DNA from 3 places in the Agarilytica rhodophyticola genome. Region 1 is predicted to be linked to each of the others. Evidence: predicted binding sites of a transcription regulator. Region 1 holds the regulator's gene; each other region holds the start of a gene.
What was found. The regulator sigma-54, encoded in region 1, starts transcription at its own class of promoters, with help from an activator protein. The targets are predictions, from matches to a motif close to TGGCACANNNNTTGCNNT.
Positions count from the first base shown of each region.

Region 2: a site for sigma-54 is predicted at 4,788-4,805, ahead of BVC89_RS21970 (NarK family nitrate/nitrite MFS transporter). Genes of this name have one in related genera too.
Region 3: a site for sigma-54 is predicted at 2,751-2,768, ahead of fliE (flagellar hook-basal body complex protein FliE). Genes of this name have one in related genera too.

Region 1 covers NZ_CP020038.1:927,320-935,330, reverse strand. Annotated here, with positions in the region: gene BVC89_RS03970 (KpsF/GutQ family sugar-phosphate isomerase) at 1-927, shown strand, start outside; gene kdsC (3-deoxy-manno-octulosonate-8-phosphatase KdsC) at 931-1,482, shown strand; gene lptC (LPS export ABC transporter periplasmic protein LptC) at 1,475-2,059, shown strand; gene lptA (lipopolysaccharide transport periplasmic protein LptA) at 2,046-2,723, shown strand; gene lptB (LPS export ABC transporter ATP-binding protein) at 2,768-3,493, shown strand; gene BVC89_RS03945 (RNA polymerase factor sigma-54) at 3,709-5,244, shown strand; gene BVC89_RS03940 (PTS sugar transporter subunit IIA) at 5,580-6,032, shown strand; gene rapZ (RNase adapter RapZ) at 6,056-6,925, shown strand; gene BVC89_RS03930 (HPr family phosphocarrier protein) at 6,929-7,198, shown strand; gene mgtE (magnesium transporter) at 7,352-8,011, shown strand, end outside.
Region 2 covers NZ_CP020038.1:5,267,312-5,275,322, forward strand. Annotated here, with positions in the region: gene BVC89_RS21950 (pentapeptide repeat-containing protein) at 1-1,221, shown strand, start outside; gene BVC89_RS21955 (HD-GYP domain-containing protein) at 1,586-2,893, shown strand; gene BVC89_RS21960 (glutathione peroxidase) at 2,989-3,729, shown strand; gene BVC89_RS21965 (lipoprotein intramolecular transacylase Lit) at 3,835-4,581, opposite strand; gene BVC89_RS21970 (NarK family nitrate/nitrite MFS transporter) at 5,009-6,484, shown strand; gene BVC89_RS21975 (hypothetical protein) at 6,498-6,833, opposite strand; gene BVC89_RS21980 (bifunctional protein-serine/threonine kinase/phosphatase) at 6,896-8,011, shown strand, end outside.
Region 3 covers NZ_CP020038.1:4,261,181-4,269,191, forward strand. Annotated here, with positions in the region: gene fliG (flagellar motor switch protein FliG) at 1-576, opposite strand, end outside; gene fliF (flagellar basal-body MS-ring/collar protein FliF) at 573-2,249, opposite strand; gene fliE (flagellar hook-basal body complex protein FliE) at 2,299-2,646, opposite strand; gene BVC89_RS30075 (PA3496 family putative envelope integrity protein) at 3,453-3,626, opposite strand; gene BVC89_RS17880 (sigma-54-dependent transcriptional regulator) at 4,114-5,589, opposite strand; gene BVC89_RS17885 (sensor histidine kinase) at 5,601-6,794, opposite strand; gene BVC89_RS17890 (hypothetical protein) at 7,254-7,685, shown strand; gene BVC89_RS17895 (sigma-54 dependent transcriptional regulator) at 7,759-8,011, opposite strand, start outside.

The DNA of each region.
Region 1 (8,011 bases):
CTTGAGCGGGACGCTTTAACAGATTTATTGACTAAAATTAATGGTGATTTTGTTAAAGCTTGCGAACTCATACTCAGCTGCCAAGGCAGAGTTATCGTAGTGGGCATTGGCAAGTCGGGACATATCGCAAAAAAAATAGCCGCGACCCTAGCAAGCACTGGAACACCGGCGTTCTTTGTTCATCCGAGTGAAGCTAGCCATGGTGATTTGGGTATGATCACTAAAGATGATATTACCCTTATGATTTCTAATTCAGGCGCTTCAGCTGAAATTGTTACACTGCTACCTATGCTAAAACGCCTGGACATTACTCTAATTAGTATGACAGGCAAACCCAACTCTCCAGTTGCAGAAGCGGCACATGTAAACCTTGACATTAGTGTTCAGTCTGAAGCTTGCCCACTAAATTTGGCTCCTACATCAAGTACAACTGTAACACTAGCTCTTGGCGATGCTCTAGCCGTCGCCCTGCTCGAAGCGAGAGGGTTTACTGCTGAAGATTTTGCCTTTTCTCATCCCGGCGGCGCATTGGGGAAAAAGCTTTTACTGCGTGTACAAGATGTGATGCATGGAGATACAGAGATTCCCAAAGTGACGGCAAGCACACCGTTAAAAGAAGCTCTCAGCGAAATGACAACAAAGGGCTTCGGAATGACTATTGTAGTAAGCCAAAGCCAGCAGCTGATGGGTATTTTTACCGATGGCGATCTTCGCCGTGCGATAGAGGCAGGTTTGAATATTAATAGCCTTGAGACTGGCGAAGTTATGACAAAAAACCCCAAGACGATAAATCAAAATATGCTTGCTGCCGAAGCATTGGGGATAATGCAAACACGCAAAATTACTGCCCTAGTAGTTAAAAATAATGAACAGGAAGTGATTGGAGTTTTACATATGCACGACTTATTGCGAGCGGGAATTATTTAAATAATGAGCAATCCAATGCAAATACAAGATAGTGAAATAATGGCCAGAGCAAGCAAAATTAAACTGCTGCTATTGGATGTCGACGGCGTAATGTCTGACGGTAAAATATATTTTTCTAGCACCGGCTCCGAAATCAAATCGTTTAACACATTAGATGGGCACGGCATTAAGATGCTCCGCCGATCAGGTGTGGAAGTGGGAATTATTACAGGCAGAACGAGTGAGATTGTTGCTAGGCGGGCAAAAGACTTAGGTATTCATTTATTGAAACAGGGCCGAGAGGATAAATTTGATGCACTACGAGAGTTACAAGAAGACTTTCCATGTGCTTATGAAGACATCGCCTACGTAGGCGATGACTACCCTGATTTGACAGTCATGATACGTGCAGGTTTAAGTATTAGTGTTGCAAATGCCCATCCGGAAGTAGCGAAACGCAGCCATTGGCAAACAACAAAAAAAGGCGGTGATGGTGCGGTGAGAGAAGTATGCGATATGATAATGCTTGCGCAAGGCACGTTTGACTCAGCACTTGAGGTTTATTTAAGTGACTAGAACTAGTCTGTACATTGTATTTATTTTGGCGCTATTATCCGCCATTATATACTTTGGTGACTCGCCACCTCGCATTTTAGGCACATCGCCGGCATTACACACAGAAGTGGATGCTGTGCCTTTCGCAGTCGCTCGCAATACAACAACAACACATTTCCAGGATGATGGCGGTCTAAGTTACACCTTTGATGCAGTCAAGTTGGAGCACTACCGAACTCAGGATGAAGATGAAGCACAAGAGATCTTCACCTTGATAGATAAGCCCCAATTGGTGTTTTATCAGGACAAGGAACCCTGGCTTGTATTAGCGAATAAAGGCAAAATAACGTCCCTAAATGAGCGTATAGAATTGTGGAATAATGTAGTCGTGAAGCATACAGATGCCGATGGTATTACCACCACCATTACCACACAGAGGTTAAACGTTGATCCAATAGGCAAGGTCGCTGAAACAGCTGAAGCTGTAAAAATAAATTCTGATAGCGTAGAAATCAAAGGCACAGGCCTTCATGCTGATTTTGTCGCACAAAAATTAAAGCTATTATCTAAAGTTCGTGGACTCTATGATCCAACTTAAATTTATATTTATCTCTCTAGCAGTGTTATTAGCAACCAATGCCTGGACACTACCAGACGATGACACACAGACGATGTTCATCGATGCTGACACACACGAGTTTGATATCCGAGCAGGAACAACAACGTTCTTGGGTAATGTGGTTTTGCAGCAAGGCAGCCTTAAAATCAATGCTAGTAAAGTGGTTTACTACGGTAAATTCGAAAAAGGCAAGGTTGACTCTGCCAAAAAAATTGTGGCAACAGGTAACCCCGCCCGTTTTCAACAAACCCCGAAAGAAAACAGCCCTCCGGTTACCGCTGTGGCCAATACACTTGAATACTCAGCGTCAAACGAGACGCTGTTTCTTATTGAAAACGCCTCTCTTGACCAAGATGGCACAAGTTTAAGCGGTAATCGTATTGAATACGATGTGAAAAAAGCGTTAGTAAAAGCAGGTGGAAAAACTTCTGCAGACGGCACCAAAGAGCGGGTGCGCATGGTTATCCCACCAAAAACCTTAGAGTCTATCAATGGCGAGGAAGGGCAAGAAGACAATTCCAGCATAGAATCCGAGCCTGAAGAAGACATCATCGATTCTGATTCAAATGAAGAAGAAAGCAACGAGACGGTAGACACAGAGGAAAATGAAACCTCCTCGCCCCCTCTCGAAGATACAGAATAAAACAACATAATAACCAACTAGCATATCAATAAGCAGTCGTCTTAATGTCGCAATTAGAAGCTAAACATCTCGCAAAAAGTTACAAAGGCAGACAAGTGGTTATCGATGTCTCAGTGTCGGTAAACCAAGGACAAGTTGTGGGCTTGCTCGGCCCTAATGGCGCGGGCAAGACAACCTGCTTTTATATGATCGCTGGCATAGTAAGGGCAGATCGAGGCCAAGTCTTTATCAATGGTGAAGATGTCACTCGCCAGCCCATGCATGGCCGGGCAAGGCGCGGTCTGGGCTACTTACCCCAGGAAGCCTCGGTGTTTCGAAAACTTACGGTCAGCCAAAATATCTTGGCGATATTGGAGACTCGCAAAGGCTTAAAGCGTAAGCAACGGCAAGAAATTCTAAATAAGCTACTGGAAGAGTTTCACATCACTCACATTAAAGATAGCCTCGGGATGGCGCTATCTGGTGGCGAGCGCCGACGCGTAGAAATTGCACGAGCGTTAGCCACAGAACCAGATTTTATATTACTTGACGAGCCCTTTGCTGGCGTCGATCCCATTTCAGTTAGTGATATCAAAGGTATCATCCAGCAACTAAAAGCCAAAAACATTGGCGTTCTCATTACCGATCATCATGTTAGAGAAACGCTCGATATATGCGAGAAATCTTACATCGTATCCGAAGGCCACATCATTGCTGATGGCGATGCCGCCACCGTACTCAATAACCAAAAAGTGCGGGAAGTCTATCTAGGACAGCATTTTCAGCTTTAGGCCATATCTGACACTAAGCCTAATTGTTTTGAGTTTAATACTTGACAAATTGCTCAAGCAGTGACCTATATACGGCACAATGTTTGCTTTATTTTTAACGCAAAACCGTTGCCTGAGAGCCTCGCTCAGTCTAAACTTATAAGGGTCTGCTTTCCTAAATGGAATCAAGCGGCTGTCACATAACATACAATCAACCGGGGCAAGTGTTAGCGCATATGAAGCAATCTCTTCAACTAAAGCTGGGTCAGCAACTTACAATGACTCCCCAGTTGCAGCAAGCGATTCGCCTTCTTCAGCTATCAACCTTAGATTTGCAATCAGAGATTCAGGAAGCGCTGGACTCTAACCCTATGTTAGAGATATCTGATGAATCCAGTAGCTCAGACAACGATTCAGGGGAAAAAGGGGCTGACTCTTCTCCTTCGGAAGATTTTGCCAAACCTAACGATTCTTCTTTAAATAGCGAAAGCACTAACTCTAGCGATGAAAATCCAAACTCTTCGAATGAAGAAGCGCGTCTAGATAGCGAATGGAGTGATACCATTCCCAATGAGCTGGCGGTTGATACCAATTGGGATGATGTCTACCAAGCATCATCATCCCCCGGCGCTTCGAGAAACGATAACGAAGATATGGATTTTGAATCTCGTCGCACCTCGTCCGAGACAATCCAAGACCACTTACTTTGGCAACTCAATCTAACACCAATGTCGGATCTAGATATAGAAATTGCCGAGGCTATCATAGATGCGGTAGAGCCCAATGGTATGTTGTGTCAGTCCTTGGATGATATATACACAGGCCTACAAGCCCATCATGAAGAATTAGAGATGGATGAGCTAGTTGCTGTATTGCACAGAATTCAGCAATTTGATCCCATAGGGGTAGCCAGCCAAAATATCAGCGAGTGTTTACTGATACAGCTAAACCAGTATGATCCTAATGAACCAGGCGTTAATTACGCCCGTAAAATTATTGAAGACTACCTAGAAGTACTTGGCAATCGAGATTTCAAGCAGTTAATGCGCAAATTGAAGATTAAAGAAGCCGAACTGCAACTTGCTATTAAAGTCATTCAGACGCTTAACCCACGCCCAGGGGAACATATTGGCACAGACTCAACCGAATATGTGGTACCTGATGTTTTTGTTAAAAAGGTAGATGATCGTTGGACAGTGCAGTTAAACCCTGAAATAGCTCCTCGAATTCGCATCAATAATGATTATGCGTCCTTAGTTAAAAGAGCAGACTCAAGCACTGACAATACCTTTTTAAGAGATAACCTTCAGGAAGCTAGGTGGTTTTTAAAAAGCTTGCAGAGCCGCAATGAGACATTATTGAAAGTGGCTACATGCATCGTTGAGAAGCAACAGGGCTTTCTTGATCATGGCCCAGAAGCTATGAAACCTATGGTATTACACGATGTTGCGGAAATTGTTGAAATGCATGAATCGACAATTTCTCGGGTAACAACGCAAAAATATATGCATACACCACAAGGTATATTTGAACTTAAGTACTTTTTCTCAAGCCATGTAGCAACAGAAGCAGGTGGAGAATGCTCTTCAACCGCTATTCGCGCCATTATTAAAAAACTAATCGCTGCTGAAAACGCCAGAAAACCCTTGAGTGACTCGAAGATCACAGGAATACTTGAAGAGAAAGGTATTAAAGTTGCCCGTAGAACCATAGCCAAATATCGAGAGTCACTTGGCATTCCACCTTCCAACGAGCGTAAACGACTAGTTTAAACTATTAGTCTTAATGTTATAGAGCACTCTGTATTTTTGTGTATTGGCTTGCGCAATAAACTATTGAATCGACATTCATCTATGTCTTCCTAAATATAGTTGAGCAATCTTCTAATACGCCAAGCTAAACACGTATATCTTTATTTTAAGGGGGCTAGTTGGCCCATTCGCCCACGACTCCATATTTTGTATACGTTTTATCTATATAGTACTGGATAAGATAAAAAATAATCATTGCTAAACACACAGTGTATTGTGTTCGTTACACAGTAAATAAAACTGATAAAATGGCAGTCTTTATTATTAAAATTGTTTAAAAAACTACCAAAGAATCTATGTTAATTAAAAGCATTCTCTCAACAAAGAGAACAGTGGCAAAAATTGAAGGTGGCAGTAAAAAGCGTGTGATTGAAACACTGGCACAGAATTTTGCGAACGATATCGAAGGCTTTGATGTCGATGAACTTTATCAAAGTCTTATTAACCGAGAAAAATTGGGTACAACCGGTATTGGTGATGGTATCGCAATTCCTCATTGCCGCTTTAATACCGGCGGTCATACATATGGCGCCTGCATGACACTAGCATCCCCCATTGACTTCGACGCAGTGGACGGCAAGCCAGTTGATATTATATTTGCAATGTTAGTACCGGAAAATGCAGAGAGTAGCCATCTAGAGTCGTTGGCAAGCTTGGCACAACTTTTACAAGATGCTGATTTTGTCAGCACAATACGTTCCGTATCATCTGATGATGCACTTTTCGATGCGATAACATCGTCATCTTAACCTCTATATAAGCGGGATCTGTCATGAGCTTTTTAGTAATCAGTGGTCGCTCAGGGTCGGGCAAAACTTCAGCCTTACATCTACTGGAAGATGAAGGGTTTACCTGTATTGATAATATTCCCGTCACCTTGTTGCCATCATTGATTGAGCATATAAATCAGCAAGAGAAGGAACGTTTTGCCATTGGTATAGACGCGAGAAATCTCGACAAGGATTTAGGCACTCTCTCGGGCATATTAAAATCCTCCCAAATCCCCCGTGAAAACTATAAAGTTATCTATCTAGACACTCATACCAATGTATTAATCAAGCGTTTTAGTGAAACTCGCCGTCGCCATCCTTTGTCGGATGAAAATACTGGACTTAATGAGGCACTTGAAAAAGAACGGGATATCCTTGCTCCTATTGTCGGTTTTGCCGATATTATCATCGATACTAGTGCTCTCAATTTGCACGAAATGCGCAGCACCATGCGACAACTCATCGTTGGCCCCCAAAGCAAGAGCATGTCAATTATGTTCAGTTCCTTTGGATTCAAGTATGGAGCTCCTACCGACGCTGATTTTATTTTTGATGTTCGCAGCCTTCCTAATCCTCACTGGGAACCAGGTTTACGTCTCAAAACTGGCCTTGATGTTGAAGTAGCAGATTACTTGTCGAGCCAGAATAGCGTAGAGGAGATGATTAACGATATCACTGGATTTGTTGCTAAATGGATACCTTCATTTGAAAATAATAATCGAAGCTATCTCACAGTAGCAATTGGCTGTACTGGTGGAATGCATCGTTCAGTGTATATTAGCGAACGCTTGTATCAAAATTTAAAAGAAACATATAAGGATGTTCAAGTTCGTCACCGACAATTACAAAACAATAACTTAAAAAATGGCTAATGCATGTTCGAACAGCAAATAGAAATCATTAATAAACTTGGCTTACACGCGCGCGCAGCCACACGCTTTGCGAATACAGCAAATAAATATAGCAGTAGCGTAAAAGTTCGCTTCGCCGACAAAACTATAGACGGCAAAAGTATCATGGCTCTGATGCTGTTAGCTGCGGCGAAGGGCAGCGAAATTACGTTAATTACTGAAGGTGAGGACTCAGAAGAAAGCATGGCCGCACTCGTTGAATTGATTAATAATAGATTTGACGAAGAAGAATAAACCGGCAAATAGTGTGCGCCTTAATATAAGGCTAGTGCCAGCAAATGTAAGGAAACACCGAGGCATAACTCGGATATAACTTAGATATAAACCTAGATAACTTATTACTAGATAACCTATTACCTAGATAGCCTACAACCTATAAAGAGTTACATGCAACAAGCTACCGAAGAGACCAAAAGCCAAACCCACTTGGCCAGAGTACAGACGCTACTAGGAAGCGGTACTCTGCAGCAGATAGCCAAGATGGTAAATAGCTTGCGTCCTGTAGAGATTGCTCGCCTACTTGAGTCTTCTCCCCCTCCTTCGCGTAAAGTTGTGTGGGATCTAGTAGATAAAGATGTTATCGGTGAGGTACTAGAAGAACTGCCCGAAGACATTCAAGGAAACTTTATCCGTGACCTGGATGCAGAACAGCTGGTAGAGCTAACAGAGGGCCTTGAGACAGACGATGTTGTAGATATACTGCAACAATTGCCAGAAAAAGTGACTCAAGAAGTGCTGGCGGCAATGAGCGATCAGGATCGCAACCGCGTGGAAACGGTCTTAGCTTATGACGAAGATACCGCAGGCGGCCTAACAAATACAGATACAATAACAATACGCCCACGTTTTACTCTAGATGTTGTACTGCGCTATTTACGTCGACACGTAGAGCTGCCGCCATCAACGGATGCTCTCATTGTGGTTAACCGTAAAGACCAATACTTAGGTTTGCTACCTCTCGCCAAACTTCTAACGTCAGATCCCAATACAACGGTACGCGAAGTGATGGTGACCGACACTAATGCCATACAGGCTAACCTGCCGGAT
Region 2 (8,011 bases), 2.5 Mb from region 1:
TTATCTCACGCCAATTTAACAAACGCTAATTTGCAAGGAGCCAAGCTACAAGGGGCAACATTTCGATCGGCAAATCTTAATGGGGTAGATTTGTATAATACCGATATGCGCTCGGCAGATTTTAGCTCTGCAGACCTATCCTACTGCGATCTGCGGGAAGCTACCCTGTCTAACGCTATTCTAACCAAAGCAAACTTAACAGGCGCTAAGCTATGGAAAATAAATACGCATGGCTGGGTAATTTCAAATATTGTATGTAAATATGCTTTTTGGGATAAACCAGGCAAAGAAAAAACGGCCTATCGCAATCACGAGTTTGAGCGTATTTTTGCAGAACCAATCAGTATTGAGCTGAGCTATCCTTATCGCTTGACCGCCAATGAGCTGGCGACATTACCTATTTTTGTTGAGCACCTCGAAGCCGTGCATTGGGGTATTATTTTACGCCTCAAATCCATCAGCGACGTGGCTGGCGGAGCCTTGGTAAAATTTGTTGTTGAAGAGGTGGGTATCCACAATCCATCGCAACTAAAAACTTCTCTACAAAATGAGGCTTCTCGTATACAAGTAGCTCAACTTGCTCTGCGTACTAATACCCAACTACACCTTCAACTAAAAGAAAAAGTCGCCGCTATCCGTGAAGAATTCTGGCCTCGTCTACTTGAGCTCGCAGCGGATCACGAAAAAGATCAAGTTCGTAACCTCACTGTAGTATTTATGGATCTGAAAGGATTTTCACAATGGGGAGATGATGAACTCTCGGAAAAACTGTCGCTGTTTCGAGGTTTAATTAAACCTATTTTGAAAAAATGGACAGCCGGTTATCCCAATATGGAAGGAGATTCTCTAAGGGTAACCTTTAAGAATGTAACAGCGGGTCTCTCGTGTGCGTGTATGATGCTCAATGTATTAACTGCCGCAGGCTTTGAGCTACGCATTGGCGTGGAACTGGGTGAAGTCGCTGTCGTCCATAATGAAGTGACTGAAATATCAGACCTAGAAGGTGTGGCCGTCAGTATGGCAGCTCGGCTCGAAGCTGCAGCACAAGCAGGTGAGGTACTTGTAAGCCATAAGGTTCGCCATTATGCCGATCATAAAGATTTGTTTTCATTCATTCCTAAAAAGGTAAAATTAACGAAAAGTATCGGCGATAAAAAACGTGGCGATGCTATCGATTGTTTTTCTGTTGTGGCAACCAAAGCGCTACAAAATTTAAGTTAATAGTCCCATACGGCTTTTAATTTATTGCACTACAACATTGCCGTAAAGTTAACGTGAGTATCGTTAGCAAACTTTTATACCAGCCGTTATTCGCAGTTAATACACCTAACAAGCGATATACAAAAAATTAGGAAAGAGAAAAAGAGACGGGCTATTGACCAGCAATAGCTCTCTTTAGCCCTACTTATTGAAGTGACATTATTTCGCCTATCCATTGAAATATTTTTGATGAGAATAAATCTTAGCTACTGGCAGCCTAATAGGTTGAGGTCTACACTTGGTGTATTGTCAGGATCTGTTAGCACTCATCTAACTGCTCCTGTTTTTAAACAAACGTAAATATTAGCCCACCTTCGCCAGTTATATGACCCATGATGTTGACTATTACGGACATCGGTTAGCAGCAGTAAACGCTGATAATCCGGTAACAGCCAGCGAAAATATCTACAATGAGCAAGGCGCTCTATTAGTTTCCAAAGGTACAAGACTATCGGACTCTAGGGCAGAACTAATCGCCAAACACAAGCTTGTTAAACCTCTTGAGCACAGTGTCAACGTATCCGATAGTTTAGGCGCACAAGAGTTATTTCAAATCTTAGAACAATGTACCTCTCAACTACCCTGCCTTACTCCCATCATCGACAATGAGGAAGTTAGAGCAGTATTGATGCAACAGTGCCTATTCTACGAACAGTTTCCTCTGCTGCGCCAAAAGTTGACTGTACTTGCCGATCAATTGGAAGAGATTTATTACGACAGTCTCTATAGTGCTGCTGTAGGCTTATTATTAGCAATCGAGCTAGAACTATCGAGTGAGGATCAGCAAGCCATATTTATTGGCGGGCTCATGCACGATACTGGCTTTCTACATCTTCAACCAGATCTCGCAAACAATGACAGCGAGCTTGAACGAGACGAATCATTACAAACCCAAGTACACCCGATTATTGCCAAAGAATTCTTACATCAGGTGCCGAACTTACCTAAGCATATCGGCACAATTGTTGAAGATCACCATGAGAGAACCGATGGTACAGGTTACCCCAAACATAAATTTGGTTCTTCACTTACCGTAGCCAGTCAAGTACTGGCCTACACCGACGTGCTTGCAAACGCTTACAAACGTTGTGAACGCTATGACAGTTATTCGCATCAACTGACCATGACAATACTGCAACTCAATAGCGCTGTGCACTTTGAGTCAGTGTATAAGGCGACAGTGAAACTAATTAAACTGGGGCCGTCACCGGACGCACCACCGCCCTTTCATCCTGTTGCAAAAGAAATGATGGTACAGCACGATAGGATTACCAAGACCTTCGATGCAGCGAAAAAGCTGGGCTTTGTATTGATGAAAAATACACGTTCACGACTGACCAAGTCTATCGCCTCAATGCTTGGTCGACTGGCCACATCCATCATAAGTGCTGGTTTAACCCAAGCCGAATACCACGAATGGCTGCACGCCCTCTCTTGTGAAGATAATACAGACGAACATCTCAATTTACTTAAGAGTATGATCATACAAGATGAGATTGAATCTCAGCTGGAGCGTTTCAAGCTTATTATGTGGAAAACCATAAAAAAAATTCCGAAAGAGGAAGAATCACTCATCGAAAGCTCCATCAAATCATATAATCAAATAGAGCAACTAAAGAAAGATAGCAAATAACTAACAAGTCAATTCAGTTAATTTATTTTAACAATCAAAAGATTTCTTTTAATATATTCTTTAAATGAACACTGTTTTAAATAGAGGAGAAGACAATGCTTGCTAATAAAGAAGGTCAAAGAGTCCCAGATGTAACTTTCAAAACACGTCAGGGAGACGATTGGGTAGACGTTACCAGTGCAGATATATTTGCAAACAAAACGGTCGTGTTGTTTGCACTACCAGGTGCTTTTACACCCACTTGCTCATCTACCCATTTACCTCGCTATAACGAACTTGCGGCAACCTTTAAAAAAGAAGGTGTCGATAGCATTGTGTGTCTATCTGTTAACGACACCTTCGTCATGAACTCGTGGGCTGGCGACCAAAATGCTGACAACATTGTATTTATTCCAGATGGTAACGGTGAGTTCAGTGAAGGCATGGGAATGCTTGTGGACAAATCTGATATAGGCTTTGGCAAACGTTCTTGGCGCTACTCTATGCTTGTCAAAGATGGCACTATCGACAAAATGTTTATCGAACCCGAAAAACCTGGCGATCCCTTTGAAGTGAGTGACGCCGACACGATGCTCAACTACATAAATCCAAATGCTGAACAACCAAAGCGTATTACAGTATTTTCAAAGCCAGGCTGTCCTCATTGTGCAAGAGCAAAGAAAGCACTGCAAAATAACAATCTTGCTTATGAAGAAATCAACCTTGGTCAGAAAGGCTTGAGCTACAGTTCACTTACAGCTGTAACAGGACAAGGTACTACGCCCCAGATTTACGTCGATGGAGAACGCATTGGTACGGCTGACGATCTAGAAAAATGGATTAGCGCTAACGTATAAGTGCTGCGGAGTTAAGGATTCGGGTGAATGCGGGATTACGTTTTCCGATTCACCCAAACCTGTAATACCATGTATGTAAGTTCAATTTTTTTGTTCGGGAATATTTTAGATCCTATTCAAATAGTGCGTACAGGCCCGAGCTACAACAATATTAAGTAAAATAAAAATCACAATGGCGAGCGCAACCCAAGCGGCAGCAATCCAGGCAAAGAGCACTGGAGCCAACATCATGGTCGACATCAGGGAGTCTTGATAATAAAAAAACCAAGGGTGATCGCTAGGAAATATCCATATGTGCAGTGTGTTAAACACTGTCTCCGGGCCAAAAACCAATAAAATCAGCCCAACCAAAACAAGCAAAGCGCACAAGCCATATAATTGGCCACTTATTTTCGGCAAAGTTTTTGACTTGCGGTAATAAGAATATCCCATGAAAGGCCATAACAGAGACACAAATAATACTGGCCATAACAATAGGTTTAATAAGTTGGCCACATCTTGAAGATGAATAACTTCAGGCTCACGCAGTAGCTGCTGTTTTCCAGAACTTGTAGGCGATTGATAATAAATTTCTCGTAAACCATCACCGCTACGATGAATAGCAACGGTGATTTTATGGAAAAGTTCTAGGCGCTGTTGCCTAGTGGTGTCAGCAAAGCCAGGTTTATAACGGTTAGCTGGGCCATATTTTTTGATGCCTTCTTTTATCCCGCCTACATCATGCCAAACACCATAAAAAAAATCATAGTTGGCCATCAAACCCCAAGCGACAGATAAAGAAAACAGAAAACCAACAATACCATAGAGTCCAGAATAGAAACGTGAATATAAATTTTGAGAGCGGTATTTCATAAAACTGTTCGCTTAGTCTGTTATCGGGTCCAACTTAAGCTGTGCAGTATACCTATCAATATTATTCAATGAAAATTCCTATTTGGGTGCATTTTTATCCAAACACGCTCAATATTGGTCACAGAGTATGAGTGACACTTTTTGAAAAACCTCATAAATGCACCAAAAATGCACCAAATTAGTGACAAAAGCTTACATTTTAAGGCAGGCATACTAATTGCTAAGTTCAAAAGTACATGCGCTCTAATATTCGTTGTCTTAGTGCCTGTTAATAGGCACTAGGTAGTGTCAAGGTGATACGAGGAAGCATGAAAATACACAGGTATCGCATACATACTTTGCTGCTTTAGATACCGCTATATCAATAGTTTTCATACAAGCCAAGCTCTCCCCAATTACGCTTGCAATAATTATTAAGGATAGGAGTATGAGTTCATCAAAATTAAATGTGCTTGATTTTTCCCAAGCCAATATCCGCACCCTACATTTAACCTGGTTTGCTTTCTTTCTTACTTTCGTCGTTTGGTTTGCACATGCTCCATTAAAGCCACTTATGGTAGAAGCATTTAATATGACTAACGCTCAATGGAAAGCTTTATTAATATTAAATGTCGCATTAACAATTCCTGCGCGAATAGTCATCGGTATTTTAGTTGATAAATTTGGACCACGATTGGTGTTTAGCAATTTATTAATTATTTCCGGGCTTTTGTGTATCACATTTTCTTTAGCAAAAACCTATGAACAGCTTGCTTTGTTGCGCTTTTTAATGGGCTTTGTAGGAGCGGGCTTTGTTATTGGAATCCGAATGGTTGGCGAATGGTTTCCCGCACGGCAAGTAGGTTTAGCTGAAGGCATCTACGGAGGCTGGGGTAACTTCGGTTCTGCTGCTGCCGCTTTTATATTACCTACTGTAGCTTTGGCAATATTTGGCGGTGACAACGGTTGGCGTTATGCCATTGCTTCTACAGGCGTCATATCCATCGCCTATGGAATATTTTTCTACTTACGCGCACGCAACACTCCCAAAGGCTCTACTTATTTTAAACCTAAAAAGTCAGGTGGTTTAGAAGTTACCAGCAAAAAAGATTTTTATCTTTATCTGGCAATGAATATTCCAATGTACGTTATTCTTGCTGTACTTGCTTGGAAACTTTCCCCGGCTGGCGTTAAGCTGATGAGTCAAACTGCAACTTATGCTTGTTACAGTGTGTTGGTAGCTTTATTTGGAATTCAATTTACTCAGATATACAAAGTCAATAAAGACATGCTTGCAAATGGTGTTGAAGAAAATCAAAAATATAAATTCAAACAAGTAGCCGTTTTAGGTTGGGCATATTTCGTTACCTTTGGCTCTGAATTAGCAGTTGTGTCTATGTTGCCAGCATTCTTTCTCGAAACCTTTGATGAATTAACACTGGCGCAAGCAGGTATGCTAGGCGCAGCCTTCGCCTTTATGAATTTACTGGCGCGCCCTGGTGGTGGTTATATCAGCGATAAGTTTGGTCGCAGACGATCACTTTCCATCTTTATCGGAGGGCTGACAATTGGCTATTTTATTATGTCTCAAGTAGGCGGCTCCTGGCCCGTACCTCTGGCGGTTATTGCGATTATGTTCTGCTCCTTCTTCGTCCAAGCAGGTGAAGGTGCTGTGTTTGCGATAGTCCCATTAGTAAAACGCCGCTTAACTGGACAAATAGCTGGCATGACAGGCGCTTATGGTAACGTCGGCGCGGTGACATTCTTAACCGCTTACAGCTTTGTCGATGCCAGCACATTTTTTATGATTATCGGCGCCTGTGCTGCGGTAGTGCTTGGTATTGCGCAATTTTTAGAAGAGCCTGAAGGCCACATGGTTGAAGTAACAGAAGACGGGCTTGTACAACAAATCGAAGTGTCGTAAGTACATAGCTAATTTAAAAGCTAAGGTGTAGACACTGAGCTAATGATTTTTTCTTGGGGCCTGTTAACACTATTGCAATAGCACCTGCTGGTGTGTATTTTTTTCGTATTTTAGGCGCTGTGGGTGATATTGGGTTATTCCAAAAGATCGAGCAGCAACGCAGAATACGGGAAAAATACGCCCAGCCCTCTGGGTCGCACCTAAAGCACACCATTTGTCGTTGTTCGTCGCTTCTTTGACTCGTCAAACTGCGCTTCTCTCGCCTAAACTGGTGTGCTGTAGGTGTGACAGGAGCAATTAAATTAGTGTTAACAGGCCCTAGCTTAACTAATACAAAAAAGGCGAGCATAATAATGCTCGCCTTTTTTGTATCAGGCTAAATTATATTGTATCAATATAGAATATAAGCTTATGGATCATATTCACTCGACACTAGATATCTCTCTTGCGCAAATTAGTGATAAAGGTATTAAGCCAGAAAATCAGGATACTATAGGGGCAAGAATCCCTGAAGGTTCCGCTCTGACAACCAAAGGCATTGCTATCGCGATCGCTGATGGCGTGAGCAGCAGCGCATCAGCACGTCAGGCAAGCCAATCAGCAGTCACTGGTTTTCTCACCGACTATTACGCAACACCGGATACTTGGCGTACCCAGCAATCGGCAGTTCAAGTTATCCAATCCCTTAATCGTTATTTATGGGCGCAAAGTCAAAATAATGTACGTGATGAAGGCTACCTCACAACCTTCTCCTGCATCATATTTAAAGGTGATAAGTGTTTTATTTTTCACGTAGGTGATACGCGAGTATATCGCTACCGTGATAATGTTTTAGAACAACTGACTCGGGATCACTCGCAAAAAATAGACAAAAAAACTACCTATTTAAGCCGTGCTTTAGGTGCAGATCCTGTGTTAGAAATTGATATGTTGAGCCAAGAAATTCAGCCCGGCGATCAATATCTTTTATCCAGCGATGGCATACATGATTACATTAGTAGTCACCGCATAATAGAAATTATAAATGAAAACAAAGTACCACAAGATATTGCACAAACACTGATTGATGAATCACTGAATTTAAAATCAGAAGATAATATAAGTATTCAAGTTGTCACGATCAATCAACTAGGCACTCCCACCAAAGGTGACACTGTGCATGTTCTATCAAAACTACCTTTCGCCCCAATACTTGAGCCAAAACAAATAATCGATGGTTATTGTGTCGAAAGAATTATTCACGAGTCAGAACGAAGCCAAGTCTATTTAGTAACAGACGTAGATAGCAAGCGTCGTTACATTATGAAAACACCGTCAATCAATTATGAAGATGACCCAGCATATATTGAAAGATTTGTTATGGAATCCTGGATTGGTTCACGAATACAAAACGCACACGTCGTTAAAGTCGTACCGGCAAAACAAGAACGACGCTTTCTCTATTATTTAACCGAATACATTGCCGGCCCTACTTTGGCACAAATCATAAAAGAGCGAGCACCGCTTGATATTAAAGATGCTGTCGAA
Region 3 (8,011 bases), 3.3 Mb from region 1:
TTGTTTTTCTAAAATATCATTGAGTTCTTGTAATGCACTGGGCTGAACAGTATCTAAAGAAGCTACCCTTAACATAATGTCTAAACGCACTTTTTCTGGAAAAAAAGTCAGAACTTCTGCAGCTTGATCAGCATCGAGGTAAGCCATCACAATGGCTTGAATTTGTGGATGCTCATTGCGAATAATGTCTGCTACTGAACGAGCGTCCATCCATTTAAGCGTATCAAGACCTGTAGTATTACCTCCAAGCAAAATTCGATCTACTAAACTATCCGCTTTATCTTGGCCTAAAGCCGATACCAACATATTACGAATATACGCATCAGATCCCATCCCGAGCCCTGTTTGCGTACTAACTTCTTCCATAAAATTAGAAATAACAACCTCAACTTGATCCTGCTGCACATTGCTAAGGGCCGCCATTTCTGTCCCGATTCTTTGCACTTCTTTAGGCCCCATATGCTTGAGCACCTCGGCTGCAGCGGACTCTCCTAAAGACATCAACAGGATAGCCGCTTGCTGAATTTTGCTCATGCTTTTTTGTGGCGCGCCAGCACCGTCATTTGCCTCGCTCATTCTTCGCTAATCCAACGTTTAAGTACTTGCGCGACACGGCCAGCATCCTCGGCGACAAGGCCTTTGACTGCATTTAATTGTTGTTCATAGCTTTCTTCAGGGCTAGGTAGGCCCAGCGCATCACCCCCTGAAAGGGTCACGGTTTCATCAGATAGGGAGTCGAAAGAATCAATACCGGAAGCTTGCAAAGCTTCCATTTCTTTTCGTTCTTGTTCTTCTTTAGATTGCGCACCTGAGCCTGCCAGCGTTTTCAATACTGGTCGTACAAGCCCCATCAGCAAGGCGATAATAACTAGTGCTCCAGCTAAGGGCTTAAGGGCAGCTCGGAAAGCTTCGGACTCCCATATGGGTACATTCGCATCCAGATCGCTGAGATCTGGCAAATCAAAGAAAGACTCGTTTAATACGTTCACGCTGTCACCTCGCACCGCCGAAAAACCCACTGCGTCACGTACAAGTATAGCTAAACGCTCCAATTCATCCTCAGTCCATCGAATTTTTTCTGCTTCGCCCGACTCGGCATTGATAATCGCTTTATCATCAACCACTACCGCAACCGTCATACGACGGATTCGTCCCTTTTCGAAACGTGTGTAACTTACTGTACGGTCTAACTCGTAGTTCGTTGTCGACTGTGAGCGAGTGCGACTTGGCTGACCACCCTCGCCAGCACCGTCACCGCCACCGGCAACTTCTGGGGCGTTGCCATCGGCTGGTGGTTGATTAGCTAAAGCTCCAGGCACACCTCCTACTCCGGCTGCTCCCACTTGTTGCTCATCGACTTTATTCTCGCTTCGAACTGCAGGTAAATCCGGATTAAAACTTTCCTCTGTTTGCTCAATTTCAGTGAAATCAATATCTGCCGCCACTTCTGTTTTAAAGTTGCCGTCACCCAGTATAGGGGTCAATAAACGGCGAATACGCAAAATGATATCGTCCTCAATTTTGCGAGTGTAATCCAAATGCTGTGCGGCAATAGCAAGGCGTTCATCCTCCGCAGCTACTGACATTAGATTACCTTTTTGATCGACCACGGTAACATTTTCTATTTCTAATTCGGGGATGCTCGAAGCCACCAAGTTGGCAATCCCCCTAACCTGCTTAGGTTTTATTGGCCTTCCAGGATATAAATCGAGAAATACGGACGCGCTAGGCTTACGGCCGTCGCGCACAAAGACACTGCGTTTAGGAACTGCCAGATGCACCCGGGCGCTGCGCACAGAGTTTATACTGCTGATAGTGCGCGCCAGTTCCCCTTCTAAACCACGGCGGTAGCGCATAGACTCAATAAATTGGCTGGTACCAAGTTGTTGCTCTTGATCGAGCATCTCCAAACCGAAGCTGGTATCTCCTTGGATACCATTTTCTGCTAACAAAATACGAGCTTTGTGAACACTATCGACAGGCACAAGCATGGCACCGGTGGCGCCATCTATTTTATATGGAATGTCATTAAAATCTAAAACTCGGCCAACCTCTGACGAATCCAAACGTTCAAGACTACCGTACAAAGGTTTGTAATCTTCACCCAGACTCCAAAATGCGACAGCAATACCACAAGCAACACTAGCAGCTAAACCTATCATCAGGCCTGCTTGCCGGAATATATTTAAGCTATTGAAACCTTCGAGAACATCATCGCTGTTTCCAGTGTTGGCACCTGAGTCCGCCATGTAAACCTCAACTATTTAGCCAGACAATCAAATAGTTCATGATTAACTATTAAATCGGCATATTCATAACATCGCGATAAGCTTCCACTAAACGATTACGCACCTGCACCATGGCATCAAAGGCAACCCCCGATTTTTGTGAAGCGATCATTACCTCAGTAATATCGACATTAGGGTCGCCTTTGATATAGGCTTTCTGTAAAGCACCTGATGCTTGTTGCACTTCATTTACTTTATCGATCGCTTGGGACATAAGCTCGGAGAATTTTGGGCCGTTAATCGCTTCATTTTTTTTGGCGATATCGGTAGCGGCAGTGGCTCCGACACCATTGAAAGCTTGCGCTTTCATTGCTCGCATTTCCAAAAGTAAGCGATTGATATCCATCCGTTCAGTCATAGCAACGCCTTTTATATTTCTCGTTATAGTGACGGATTTACGTCACAAAATAAGATAATTATCAGAATGACAGGTATTGTGCACAATCCAGGCCAAACATTGCCGTGGGAAGTTTCTTGCCACATTTATGAGCGACGCGGACTTTTGGCATCAAAAGCTGATATCCGGGGTCAGAGATAAGCGAACGGTCAGATGTAATTTGGGAAGGATAAGGCATTTGCCATAAATAGGATGACGGTGTAGGTGTAGGTGTATCGAAGCCTTGCACTAGCAGCACTAGCACTATTTAGATAATGTATCTGGTTGATGGGCAATGAGGATTTGTATGAATCCTGACTATTTTAAATGAACAATAAGATTTAAAAATATTATTTAATAGTTCATAAATATAAATCGGTCAGTGCTCTAACATGTTAACTTAAACCAATGCACTTCTTTGTACTATTAACGATATAACTATAAAATTTAACTATATGGTTGTCACTGCGTTATCGTACTTTTCGTAACAAATGTCTTTTGTAGCGATTCCAATAGTAGAGAAAACTTCATCACTAAGAGGGTTTGTATAGAAGGGAAGGAGCACTAGGATAACATACCAAAGATACATACTCGCTAGGGAGCAGCACGTTAGTAAAGAATACAGATTCACTGCTATAGGCAGAGATTGACTGCTATAAAAATCACAACTTTAGGACAATCGAAATGAATCGATGGGTAATCTAGTAACGGCTAGCGTGGTAACACAATGCTATTAAATTACCCATAGCCTCGTATACTTTTCTCTATTATTCGTTTTCCAAGCTGTATCACAAATCGAAATCGAACTCTTGTAGTTCCCTTTGTAAACGCAGCTCTTCAATTTTATCTTCTAAACGTCGTCTTGCATCAGTGCCATTAAGAGGCTCGTCTTGTAACACAGCCGAATCATCCATAAGCCCTGAATTTAAAATAATAGTAGGTTCTAATACTTCAACACCCATAAATAATCTCCCGATCAATTTGTCATGAGTCTTGGGCCTACCAAAAATTTAATAAGCCCTGTATAAAAGTACAAAACAATAAGGCCTTATTGCGTGTTGCCAGTCTCTAAGAGTAATATGACAAATTGATTAAAAGCAATGGCTTTTTTACTTTTAACGATGTTTTTTTATTTTTTAGAGTAAATTATTATTATTTTTGAACTCTAATAACAAGGAATGTCTAATGTGAGCACTTTTTGACCTCAACAAAAGCCTTATAGCGCAGTTATCTCATTTGATGGGTTAGCTGTGGACACACATACTTAAAGAAAACACATACTTAAAAATACGTAAGTAATCATGGGTTATAACTATTTCACATTCTTACGTTGAGTCTTTACTTTGACTCCTTGCTTTGAATTTAAGTGATTCATCACACTTTAAATCAAGGCAAAATTGCCCCAAAAGCACTCACCTATTAACTCATCCATTGATAGTCTAGAGCTTTCTAATAGTGAATCGCTGATTCAAGGGTATATCCCTGCTCACGTAAACGTGCCAACTTATAACGCAATGTTCGTGGACTAATCCCTAAACGCTCTGCCGTATTCTTTTTGCTGCCGTTTTCTTGCCGTAGGGTTTTCACAATAATCTCGAACTCGTGGCGTTTCATATCTGCACCAAGTTGAGCATCTGCACCGAGTTGAACATCAGTGATCGGGTTATCCGAGGATTGCATTGTTTGCGCGGCAAGTGTGTGAATATTTTGTTTGCTGATATTCGCAGTTTCCGATACAACGGCATCGATAAGTGAAGGCTTTTCACTATAGTTATCAGCAATCTGTAGCCCTAAATCATCGCTGGAAATAATATCTCCAGGTTGCAATATAAGGGCACGCTGCATAACGTTATCTAACTCCCGAACATTGCCAGGCCAGGGGTAGCTCCATAGTGTTGTTATAGCTTGCTCACACAATTGCACATTGCTGCGCTTTTGCTTGATTGCATGTTTAGTTAGTAATGCTCGCGCCAAAGGAACGATATCTTCTTTGCGATCACGCAAAGGTGCCCATTGCAGTGGTAAAACGCTCAACCTAAAGTAAAGGTCTTCGCGAAACTTCCCGGCAGCCACCTCCTGTCTCATATCCCTATTTGAAGTCGCAATGACGCGCACATCTAATTTTATACTCTTACGTCCTCCCAGACGCTCTACTTCTCGTTCCTGCAACACACGCAATAATTTAGCTTGTAAGCCAAGATCCATTTCACTAATTTCATCGAGCAGAAGCGTGCCACCGTTGGCTTGCTCAAACTTTCCTGGGGCTGCTGCATGTGCACCAGTATAAGCTCCTTTTTCATGCCCGAATAACATCGCTTCAAGCATGTTCTCAGGTATTGCTGCACAATTTATTGCGACAAAAGGTTTACAAGCACGGGGAGACTTATCATGTACGTATTTCGCTAATACCTCTTTACCTGTGCCAGATTCCCCTAACAAAAGTACGGTGGATTCGGACTGAGCGACTCGAGCTGCCAACTGCAATAACTGTCGGCTGCTATCCGCCTGAGCAATAGGCTCATCCGAAATCGTTACGGACTGTCCAATAACCTTTTTCACTGTATCAACCAATAACTCAGATTCAAAAGGCTTCACTAAATAGTCTATCGCACCTTCTTTCATTGCTCTGACAGACTCGCTAATACTGGCGTAAGCGGTAATTAATAATACAGGAATATGGGAATAGTCTCGTTTCACTTTTACAAGTAAATCATAGCCACTCATTTGCCCCATATTAACGTCAGAAATAATTAGGTCGATATCTGAGTTTTTGCTCAGATATAAAAGAGCATCTTCCGCACAATGTTTACTTGCTACCTCCATATCATGAAGAGACAATGTATCGACCAAAGCTTCACGCAGTGCCGAGTCATCTTCAACCACTAAAATATTAGGTAATCTACGCATTTCTACAGTGTTTCCCATAGCTTTATCCTCTACATTGTCAGTGGCGTATTTGTTAAAACAGGAATTTCTATTAATGCTTCTGTGCCTTGCCCGGCTTGGGATAATAAGCGAAAGGTTCCGCCGTGGGCGCGCATAACCGATTGCACCACAGAAAGCCCTAGGCCTGTGCCCTGGGCTTTGGTTGTAACAAAAATTTCTTGGGCATTATCAAGAATATCTGCTGCCATCCCCTGCCCCCAATCGACTACTTTTATCACCGCTGTTTCATTTTTACCGTTACTAATACAGCTCATTTCAATGAGAATTTTCGGCGATTGGCCGCTGGCTTGAATACTGTTATTGACTAGATTCATTAATGCACTAATCAAAGCTTCACGATGACACTTTACTTGCTTAGTAGGATACTGATTATGCCATTGGCATCTTGAATTAGAAGTGGATAATGCCACTTCAGCAGCTTCCCTTAATCCCAGTTCTAAATCCGCAAGGCTGACAACATCATTCAGTGGTAGCTCACTTTTGACAAACAACATCATGTCTCTTACTTGTTTTTCCATATGTTGTAATCGACCATAGAGCTTATGAGAAAACTGATCACGTTTTTCATTGCAAATCGTGTCATTACATAGATGTCCAGCGTAGAGCATAGCGGCTGATAGAGGAGTTCTAATCTGATGAGCCAAAGTCGATACCATTTTTCCCATCGCCGAAAGTTTTTCATGATGGCTCAAACTTTCTTGTAATTTGCGAGTATCAGTTTGATCCGTTAATAAAATAATCTGGCCATCGTTGCCAAGCGAGCTGGTAGCGATACTAATTCTACGTCCATTGCGTGTCGACACTTCCAGTCCATCATCATTTTTAGGGGCAAAACACAGTTGAATAACTTCTCGCCACAGTTTTCCTTCTAAAGCGTTTGTGAGGAGTTCTCTAGCTGCTGGATTTGCTTCTAATATGTAACCCTTAGCATCGAGCACGATAACACCACCGGGCAAAAAATTGAGTAAGGCGCGCATTTGTTCCGCAATTTTTTGCTTCTTCTCATGCTCTTTTTCTTTCTCCTGTGCAACTTTATCTAATTCAAGAGTTAGCTGCTCAACACGCTTTTCCAATACCCGATATGAGCTTGAGAGCTGCTCAGATGTCTCATTGAAAAATTCAAAGGCAGCGGTCAACGTTTCCTGTTGTTGCGTGTTTATATCATCCGCTAATAGAGTATTCATATGCCTACGCAAACTCTGCCACTCCCGTATTACTGAGTAATTAAATTGTCTACATAAGTTATTGCAACGATATATGCATCGGCATAACAAATTGTAGAAGCGTCACTGTTGTGATAGTCACACAGTACACTGCAAAGGAGATGCCAGATTATTTTTTTACTTAAACTCAATAACTTACAAGAAATAAAGCTTAAATAGAAAAGGATATGTCAGTCTTTTGACAGAGAGAATAGCTGAAAAGGTGCTAAAGGTTATTTTAATGATGGAGACAACTTATTATAACAAGAAGCTTACTTTAATAAAGAAAGTTTAATTAAATTAGTCTTAAAACATAAAAATGGAAAAACTCTGAATGACTTAACTCTTTTTATAATACCACAGCCTAATCAAGCCGATCATTTTTGAACATAATCAAACCTTACAACACTAAAGTAGTGAAGAGAATCGTAGGAACAGAGAATGGCAACAATAGGAAAAATTACGAGTGGCGTTATTGCTTCAGCTACAAGTGCTTTTAAAGCAATTAAAAACCTTGTATTTAAATCAAGTCGTTCAACAGAAAACTTGTTTCCCGCAGGTAAATCTTTGATTGGTAATTTAAAAGATGATGCTGGCAATAATAAAACAAAGGCTTTTCGCTACGCACCAAATAACCTCTCACCTCAAGACCCTATGTTGACGAATCTTATGGAAGATAAATGGGACGAACAAGGTAGATATGTTCACAATGTATCAAGTGATGAGCTTAATCAAGCCAAACAAGCTTGGAAGCTAAATAAGGGTACACTTTCAAATAGAAGTAAACAGGCGAAGTTGGACTATATGTCGACAAAGTTAGCCGAAATAATTAATAAAAGAGTTAATCTCAAAGATGATTTGAAGTCGTCTTAGCTTAATCTGATATTTAGTTTTTAATTACTATGAATCTATCATGTTAAGCCAGAGCCGGGTAACACTATATATTTTACCCTCTCTGCAAACCATACTTTTTCATTTTTTCTACTAATGTGGTACGACGGATCATTAGTTGCTCAGCTGCTCTTGCCACTACGCCGCCGGTATTATCAAGGGCTTGTTGGATCAAACTAAGTTCAAGACCAGAAATATATTCTTTTAAATCAATACCATTTTCTGGCAATAAGGCAACGTCGCTAACAGAAACGACAGTCGGCTCGCACGAGCTTTCTTCAGCCGGAGCTGGCACTATGTCTTCTTCC